DNA from 2 places in the Microbacterium sp. CFSPD4_SD4 genome. Region 1 is predicted to be linked to the other one. Evidence: predicted binding sites of a transcription regulator. Region 1 holds the regulator's gene; the other holds the start of a gene.
What was found. The regulator LexA, encoded in region 1, represses DNA repair genes until DNA is damaged. The targets are predictions, from matches to a motif close to TCGAACANNTGTTCGA.

Region 2: recA (recombinase RecA) is a predicted target of LexA. The motif match lies at 1,948-1,963, and genes of this name have one in related genera.

Annotation. Positions count from the first base shown of each region.
Region 1 is NZ_JBNFOC010000003.1:273,076-277,779, forward strand. It holds gene metE (5-methyltetrahydropteroyltriglutamate--homocysteine S-methyltransferase) at 1-2,129, shown strand, start outside; gene lexA (transcriptional repressor LexA) at 2,212-2,898, opposite strand; gene AC2W7E_RS07690 (LysM peptidoglycan-binding domain-containing protein) at 3,182-3,550, shown strand; gene AC2W7E_RS07695 (histidinol-phosphate transaminase) at 3,610-4,704, shown strand; gene hisB (imidazoleglycerol-phosphate dehydratase HisB) at 4,701-4,704, shown strand, end outside.
Region 2 is NZ_JBNFOC010000001.1:78,497-83,200, forward strand. It holds partial or broken gene AC2W7E_RS00350 (FtsK/SpoIIIE family DNA translocase) at 1-144, shown strand, start outside; gene pgsA (CDP-diacylglycerol--glycerol-3-phosphate 3-phosphatidyltransferase) at 144-719, shown strand; gene AC2W7E_RS00360 (CinA family protein) at 716-1,204, shown strand; gene AC2W7E_RS00365 (helix-turn-helix domain-containing protein) at 1,346-1,654, shown strand; gene AC2W7E_RS00370 (DUF3046 domain-containing protein) at 1,673-1,897, shown strand; gene recA (recombinase RecA) at 2,158-3,204, shown strand; gene AC2W7E_RS00380 (regulatory protein RecX) at 3,594-4,067, shown strand; gene miaB (tRNA (N6-isopentenyl adenosine(37)-C2)-methylthiotransferase MiaB) at 4,117-4,704, shown strand, end outside.

The sequences.
Region 1 (4,704 bases):
CGGACTCGTCCATCCCGGAGTCCTTCTCCTTCTACGACCAGGTCCTCGACGCCGCTGTCACGGTCGGCGCGATCCCTGCCCGCTTCGACGACCTCCGCGAGGCCGACGGGTCGATCGGCCTCTCCGCCCTATTCACCGTCGCCCGCGGCGAAGGCGAGCGGGCGCCGCTGGAGATGACGAAGTGGTTCGACTCGAACTACCACTACCTCGTGCCGGAGATCGGCCCGGAGACGGTGTTCTCCCTCGCCAGCGACCGCCTGGTGCGCGAGGTCGCCGAGGCCGTCGCCGCCGGCTTCGTCACGCGTCCCGTGGTCGTCGGACCGGTCACGCTGCTGGCGCTCGCGAAGGCGTCGGACGACGCGCCGGAGGGCTTCGAGCCGCTCTCGCGGCTGGAGGACGTCCTGCCGGTCTACGTCGATCTGCTCGCCCGTCTGCGCGCCGCGGGCGCCGAGTGGGTGCAGCTCGACGAGCCCGCCCTCGTGAGCGAGTCCCTGCCGGCGACGACCGCGCAGCTCGCGTCCGCCGCGGAGCGCGCGCTCGCAGTGCTCGGGAACGCCGAAGAGCGGCCCTCGATCCTCGTCGCGGCCCCGTACGCGAGCCTCGGCGCGACGTTCGCGACCGTGGCCGCCGCCCCCGTCGAGGCCATCGCCGTGGATCTCGTGCGCGGCACCGTGCCCGACGCGGTGCCGGGCCTCGAGGGCAAGACCCTCGTCGGCGGTGTGATCGACGGTCACAACATCTGGCGTGGCGACCTGTCCGCGGCGTTCGATTCTCTGGAGGCGCTCCGTGCGCTCGGGGCCCCGGTGTCGGCATCGACCTCGACCTCGCTGCTGCACGTGCCGCACGACGTGGAGGACGAGACGGCGCTGGACGCGCGCCTCGTCTCCTGGCTCGCCTTCGCGGATCAGAAGGTGCAGCAGGTCGTGACCCTCGCCCGCGGCCTGTCCGAAGGGCGCACGGCGATCGGGGCCGAGCTGGACGCCGCGACCGCTGCGCTGCAGGACCGCCTGACCGCTCCCGGTGTGCGCGACGGTGCGGTGCGTTCCCGTGCGCTGAGCGACGCCGACTTCGCCCGTGCCCCGTACCAGGAGCGGGAGGAGGCGCAGAACGCCCTCGGCCTGCCGGCGCTGCCCCTGACGACGATCGGCTCCTTCCCGCAGACCGGCGACATCCGCCGCGCCCGCGCCCAGTTCCTCCGCGGCGAGATCCCCGAGGACGACTACGAGGAGTTCCTGCGCCGTGAGGTCGCGGCGGTCGTCTCCCTGCAGGAGGACCTCGGTCTCGACGTCCTCGTGCACGGTGAGCCGGAGCGCAACGACATGGTGCAGTACTTCGCGGAGAACCTCGACGGCTTCGCGGTCACGCAGCACGGCTGGGTGCAGTCGTACGGCTCGCGAGCCACGCGCCCGTCGATCCTCTGGGGAGACGTCTCGCGTCCCGCGCCCATCACGGTCGGCTGGTCGGCGTACGCGCAGTCGCTCACGGCGAAGCACATGAAGGGGATGCTCACGGGCCCCGTCACGATCCTCGCGTGGTCCTTCGTCCGCGACGACCAGCCGCTGGGGGAGACGGCGAACCAGGTGGCGCTCGCGCTCCGCGACGAGATCGCCGATCTGGAGGCCGCGGGCATCCAGGTGATCCAGGTCGACGAGCCGGCGCTCCGGGAGCTGCTCCCGCTGAAGCAGGCCGACCAGCCGGCGTACCTCGACTGGTCCGTCGCCTCGTTCCGTCTGGCCACGGGCGGCGCTGCGGCGGCGACCCAGGTGCACACCCACCTCTGTTACTCGGAGTTCGGCGTCGTGATCGACGCGATCCGTGCGCTCGACGCGGACGTCACGTCCATCGAGGCGGCCCGGAGCCGCATGGAGGTCGTCGCGGACATCGCCGAGGTGGGCTTCGACCACGGCATCGGCCCCGGCGTGTACGACATCCACTCGCCGCGCGTGCCCACCGTGGAGGAGGTCGAGTCCCTGCTGCGGCGTGCGGTGGAGGAGATCCCCCTCCGTCAGCTCTGGGTGAACCCGGACTGCGGTCTGAAGACCCGCGGATACGCCGAGACCACGGCGTCGCTGCGGAACATCGTCGAGGCCACGCGGCGCGTGCGCGAAGACGTGGTGGTCACCGCCTGACGCGGTCGTCCCCGGACACACGAAGGCCCTCCCGGTGCACCCGGGAGGGCCTTCGTCCTCGTCTGACCGACGATGCGGTGTCTCAGACGGCGCGCATGACCGCGACGACCTTGCCGAGCACGACCGCCTCGTCGCCCAGGATCGGCTCGAACGCGGAGTTGCGGGGGAGCAGCCACGTGTGGCCGTCGCGACGCCGGAGCACCTTGACGGTGGCCTCGCCGTCGAGCATGGCGGCCACGATCTCGCCGTTCTCCGCCGTGTTCTGCGAGCGCACGACGACCCAGTCGCCGTCGCAGATGGCGGCGTCGATCATCGACTCCCCGGAGACCTTGAGCATGAACAGGTCGCCCTTGCCGACGAGCTGCCGGGGGAGCGGGAAGATCTCCTCGACCTGCTGATCCGCCGTGATCGGCACGCCCGCGGCGATACGCCCCACCAGTGGGACCAGTGCGGCATCGCCCACGGGGGTCGCCACGTCCGCCGGGTTCTCCGCGCCCGTGCCGGGCAGGTCGATGAGGACCTCCATGGCACGCGTCTTGCCCGGGTCGCGACGCAGGTAGCCGCTGAGCTCGAGCTGACCGAGCTGGTGGGTGACGCTGGACAGCGACTTGAGCCCGACGGCGTCGCCGATCTCGCGCATGCTCGGCGGATAGCCGTTCTGCGCGATCGAGGCCTGGATGACCTCGAGGATCGCCATCTGCTTCGGGCTGAGGCTCTTGCGACGGCGGGTGCGCGGCGCCTCGGACTCGAGGGCTGAGGTGTCGCTCATGGTGCTCCTTCACTGCGTGATCCGACGTGCCGCTTCGAATGTCGGTGGCCCGTGGTGGGGTGTCCTTATCGAAACCGTATCCGAGAAAAGCGCCGATCTGGAAGATCTGTTCGAGCGTGTCGGCTGATTCGCGGGGCATGGTTTCGAAGACAGCTTGACAGATGTTCGAACTCGAAGATATCTTCGGAACGTAGCTTCGCATCCACGGCTCCCGGCCGAGGCGCGGATGCGAAAGCTACGCCAACCTCCCCGGGCTCCGGCGCCGGGACAGTAAGGAGCAGACATGAGCAGCATCAGCCTCAGCACCGCGACCGCCCTCCCGGCATCGGCCCGTCCGGCCACCCGGCTGCGGATCACGGCACGCGGCCGTCGCACTCTGCTCGCGCTCGCGTCGGTCCCGCTCGCGGCGGGCATCGCCTTCGCCGCCCTCAGCGGGGGCAGCGCGACCGCTTCCGGCGCGGATGCGCCGGCCGTCTCCGTCGAGACCGTCACGGTCATGCCTGGCGACACCCTCTGGTCGATCGCGAGCAGCATCGCTCCCGAGGCCGACCCGCGGGATGTCATCGGTGAGATCACCCGCATGAACCTGCTGCGCGGCGGGGAGCTCCAGGTCGGCCAGGAGCTCGCACTGCCGGCGCGGTACACCGACTGACGCCGAGTCCTCCCGGCCGAATCGTCACGATGACCTCGGCTCTCCCTGCTCCTCTTAAGATGGGAAGGGTGACCTTCTCCCTCAACGATCTCCCGCTCCGCGACGATCTGCGCGGACTCACCCCGTACGGAGCGCCGCAGGCCCCGCTGCCGGTGGCGCTGAACGTCAACGAGAACACGCATCCGGTTCCCGACGAGGTCGCGAGCGACATCCTCGATGACATCGCCGTGGCGATCCGAGACGTGAACCGGTACCCGGACCGCGAGTTCACGACGCTGCGGGAGGCGTTCGCCGACTACCTGGGTCACGGCCTCACGCCGGAGCAGATCTGGGCGGGCAACGGGTCCAACGAGGTGCTGCAGCACATCTTCCAGGCGTTCGGCGGGCCGGGACGCACGGCCTTCGGATTCGCGCCCACGTACTCCATGTACCCGCTCATCGCGAAGGGGACGGGCGCGTCCTGGATCGCGGGCACCCGTCAGCCCGACTACACGGTCACCCCGGAGGAGGCGGCGCAGCAGGTGCGCGCGGCCGACCCCGACATCGTGATCCTCTGCTCGCCGAACAACCCGACCGGCACCCCGCTGGGGCTCGACGTCGTGGAGGCCGTCTACGAGGCGGCCCGCGGCGTCGTGATCGTCGACGAGGCCTACCAGGAGTTCGCGCCACGGGATGCGGCGTCGGCCCTCACCCTCCTGGAAGGACGACCGCGCCTCGCCGTCTCCCGAACGATGAGCAAGGCCTTCGCCTTCGCCGGCGCCCGCGTCGGCTACCTCGCGGCCGACCCGGCGTTCATCGACGCGCTCCGGCTCGTGCGACTGCCGTACCACCTCAGCGCTCTGACGCAGGCCGCCGCGGTCGCCGCCCTCCGCAACGCCGACGTCATGCTCGGCATGGTGCAGGAGATCGTGGAGCAGCGGGACCGCATCACGGCGACGCTCGAAGCCCTCGGGTACACCCCGCACCTCTCGTGGTCCAACTTCGTGCTGTTCGGCGGCGTCGCGGATCCGCAGGCGACGTGGCAGCAGCTGTACGACCGCGGTGTGCTCGTCCGCGACGTCGGCATCCCCGGCCACCTGCGGGTGAGCGCCGGCACGGAGGCGGAGACGACGGCGTTCCTGGACGCCCTGGCCTCGATAGGATCGGCATCATGA
Region 2 (4,704 bases), on a different contig from region 1:
TCGGCTCCTGCGGCTCCGGCTGCGCCCGCCGCCGCAGCGGTGCCGCCGGCCGAACGGGACCCGTTGGAGGCGCAGTACGACGGCCTGCCGGTCGTCGAAGCGGAGGGCGACGAAGACGCCTGGGGCCTGACGGGACGCGACTGATGGCGATCCCTCGGCAGCTCCCCAACGCCATCACGGTGGCGCGCATCCCGCTCGCCGTGGTGTTCTTCGTCCTCCTGCTCGTCGGCGGGACGTACGGCCTCGCCGATCTCACCGTGCGCTGGATCGCCGCCGTCCTCTTCATCGTCGCCATCTCGACCGACTGGGTCGACGGCTACCTCGCACGTCGCTACGACATCGTCAGCGACTTCGGCAAGCTCTGGGATCCGATCGCGGACAAGCTCCTCACCGGCGCCGGATTCGTCGGGTTGGCGATCCTGGGCGAGGTCTCCTGGTGGATCGTCGTGATCATCCTCGTCCGCGAGTGGGGGATCACCATCCATCGGCTGGTCGTCGCGAGCGAGCACGTTGTCGCGGCCGCCTGGATGGGCAAGATCAAGACGGCTTTCCAGGGCGTCGCCCTCGGCTGGGCTCTCCTGCCGCTGCACGTGTTCATCGGGCTCGGCCCGTGGACCGTCGTGACGACCGTCCTCATGGTCATCGTGCTCGTGCTCACCGTCGTCAGCGGGATCGACTACATCGTCGCGCAGGTGCGCGGCGCGCGTCAGAGCCGATGAGCGGCACGACGCCGGCCGAGGCTCTGGACGCTCTGCGTGAGCGAGGCTGGACCCTCGGTGTCGCGGAGTCGCTCACCGGCGGTGCGGTGTGCGCGGCGCTCGTCGCGGTTCCCGGCGCCTCCGCGGTGCTCCTCGGCGGCGTGGTCGCCTACGCCACCCCCCTCAAGCACACGCTGCTCGACGTCGACACCGACCTGCTGGAGCGATACGGGCCGGTGCACCCGGAGGTCGCGCGGCAGATGGCTGCCGGAGTGCGCGACGCCGTCGCGGTGGATGGTCTCCCCGCCGATGTCGGGGTGTCCACCACGGGGATCGCGGGCCCGGAGTCCCCGGATGGGCAGCCCGTGGGCACCGTCCACATCGGCGTGGTCACCCCGACAGTGAGCCGGACCCGACCGTTCCACTTCGAGGGGGACCGCGACGCGGTGCGAGCACAGACGGTCGCGGCGGTCCTCGATGTGCTGGCCGCTGCGCTGCGGGAATAGCGACTCCCCGCGTCATGTTGATACGGATGTGCTCACATTTAAACCACAGAGTGCAAGGGTAGATTCTGTGCAAGCCAGGAGGACTAGACTGGCCGTCTCTTCGAGGGAGACCTCGATTCACGAACTGCGGAGGAGGTTCCGATGATTCTTGTACGACAGGAGATCGGCGACGTGCTGAGGGACTTCCGTCTGCAGAAGGGGCGGACGCTCCGGCAGGTCGCGAGCAAAGCATCCGTCGCTCTCGGTTATCTCAGTGAGGTCGAGCGCGGACAGAAGGAGGCCTCGAGCGAGATCCTCGCCTCGGTGGCAGAGGCGCTCGACGTCCCCATCTCCACGATCATGCGCGAGGTCGGGGACCGCATCTCGGTGCTCGAAGGCATCCAGGTCTTCCCGGACGTCGTTCCGGACGACCTGGTCGCGTCCGTGGAGCCCGAGCTCTCGCTCCGCTGACACTCGGAGATCACCCTGATGCGACGCAGTGAGTTCCTGCGCGCCGTCGACGCCGAGTTCCATGCCCGAGCCTCTTCTCTGGTGAATGACCTCGTGCTCTCCGGCATGGGGGGACGAACGGCGCTCGAGGCTCTCGAAGCCGGGGTACCTCCGCGCCACATCTGGCTCGCGCTCTGCGCCGACATGGATGTTCCCGAATCCCGTCGCCACGGCGTGGGGCGTCTGGAGCCGCGCGGCCGGTGACGGCGGCTTCCCGGGTGTGCGGAAGTCCGACACGCCGAACCGGCGTGTTGTCGAAAATCTGTTCGAACCAGGCGTAGTCTTCTGCACAAGTGGTCAGACGGTTCTGGTCCCCACGATCCGCGGCTCCTCGACGCAATGTCGGAGGCCCGCCGTACCGTGAGGTCCAGGCTGAAAAGCCATACGCCTTGTCGGAGAGTTCCTTCCGCCGGAAGAGCCGCGACAGCCTACAGGCGGCAGCACACGCGCAGAAGGAGCACACCATGCCATCACCCGCCGACCGCGAGAAGTCCCTCGAGACCGCCCTCGCCCAGATCGACCGCCAGTTCGGAAAGGGCTCGGTCATGCGGCTGGGCAGCGATGAGCGCGCCCCCGTGGCCGTCATCCCCACCGGCTCCATCGCCCTCGACGTCGCCCTCGGCGTGGGAGGTCTGCCGCGTGGCCGCATCGTCGAGATCTACGGCCCGGAGTCCTCGGGTAAGACGACGCTGACGCTGCACGCCATCGCCAACGCCCAGCGAGCCGGCGGTATCGCGGCATTCATCGACGCGGAGCATGCGCTCGACCCCGACTACGCCGCGAAGCTCGGCGTCGACATCGACGCCCTTCTCGTCTCACAGCCCGACACGGGTGAGCAGGCTCTCGAGATCGCCGACATGCTCGTGCGCTCCGGTGCCATCGACCTCATCGTCGTCGACTCGGTGGCGGCCCTGGTGCCGCGTGCGGAGATCGAGGGCGAGATGGGAGACTCCCACGTGGGTCTCCAGGCCCGCCTCATGTCGCAGGCGCTGCGGAAGCTCACCGGTGGTCTGAACCAGACGAACACGACGATGATCTTCATCAACCAGCTGCGCGAGAAGATCGGCGTGTTCTTCGGCTCGCCGGAGACCACTGCCGGTGGTAAGGCGCTGAAGTTCTACGCGTCCGTGCGTATGGACATCCGCCGCATCGAGACGCTCAAGGACGGCACGGACGCCGTGGGTAACCGCACCCGCGTCAAGATCGTCAAGAACAAGATGGCCCCGCCCTTCAAGCAGGCGGAGTTCGACATCCTCTACGGCGTCGGCATCTCCCGCGAGGGCAGCCTGATCGACTTCGGCGTCGAGCACGGCATCGTCAAGAAGTCGGGATCGTGGTACACCTACGACGGCGATCAGCTGGGCCAGGGCAAGGAGAACGCGCGGACGTTCCTGCTCAACAACGCCGACATCGCCTTGGCGATCGAGAGTCAGATCAAGCAGAAGCTCGGTATCGGCGGCCCGGCCGCGGCTCCGGGTGCTGATGAGCTGGCCGAGCGTCGCCCGGCCTGATGAGTGACCAGCGTGGGGGCGATTCCGAGCGGATCGCCCCCATCATCCCTCTCTTCGGCGGACCCACGCGTGCGGAGCATCCGGCCGCAGGCGGTGCAGACGAGTCGTCGTCCGCGCCGCCTGCGCGGTCGGGGCCGCCCGCGGACGCGGCGGGACTCTGGCGCTCGACGTGGCACGAGCCCACGTCGGCAGGGTCCCCGTCGGTCGACGACGGTTCTCCCAGCGCGAGGCACCCCGCCCGGGGTGCCTCGGCGCGGGCCGCTTCCTGGGGCGGGAAGACCACCACATTGCGCGCCGTCGGCGATACGTCCCGATCGACCGGAGGGGGAGAGGGCACGGAGAACGGCCCCTCGGCGGCGGAGATCCGAGCGACGGCGGAGGAGTCGTTGGTGCGGAAGCTCCGCACGCGGTCGCTGTCCGTCTCCGAGGCCCGGCTGGTGTTGAAAGGGCACGGGCTTGCGACGGACGCCGTCGAAGACGTGATCGACGACTTCGTACGGCGCGGATACCTCGACGACGCCGTGCTCGCCGAGCTCCTCGTCACGTCCGGCGTCGAACGCAAGGGCCAGGGGCGGGTCGCGCTGTCTCGAGCGCTCGCGCAGCGGGGCATTCCTCGTGACGTCATCGACGCCGCGCTCGATGAGCTGCCCGACGACGACGCGGAGCGGGCACTGGAGTTCGCCCGGACCAAAGCGCGTTCGATGGGACGCCTCGACCCCGACGCGGCGCTCCGCCGGTTGGTCGGGCAGCTGTCGCGCCGCGGGTACGGGGGATCGGTCGCCATGAACGCGGCGAAGACGGCGCTGCGGGAAGCCTCGTTCGGCGGGGGCGTCTCCGGCGTCCGGTTCGTGGATTCCGACTGACGGTTCGCACGCGATCGGCTCTCGGTGACGCTCGTACAATGGGAGCATCATGACTATCCCCCGCAGTGAACCGACGATCATCAGCGCGTCGTCGGCGGCCGTCGACGATGACGGGCGCCAGCGATCCTACGAAGTGCGCACCTTCGGCTGCCAGATGAACGTCCACGACTCCGAGCGTCTGTCCGGATCCCTGGAGAGTGCCGGCTACATCCGCGCTGAGGCCGGAGCCGAGGCCGACGTGGTGATCATCAACACCTGCGCCGTCCGGGACAACGCCGCCGGGAAGCTCTACGGGACGCTCGGGCACCTGGCCGCCGTCAAGCGCCGCAAGGCAGGGATGCAGATCGCCGTCGGCGGCTGCCTGGCGCAGATGGACAAGCAGGCCGTACTCGACAAGGCCCCCTGGGTCGACGTGGTCTTCGGCACGCACAACATGGGATCCTTGCCCGGCCTCTTGGAGCGCGCGCGCCACAACGGTGACGCCGAACTCGAGATCCTCGAGTCCCTCGAGGTCTTCCCGTCGACGCTTCCCACCAAGCGCGACTCCGCGCACAGCGGCTGGGTGTCGATCTCCGTCGGCTGCAACAACACCTGCACCTTCTGCATCGTCCCGAGCCTCCGGGGCAAGGAGAAGGAC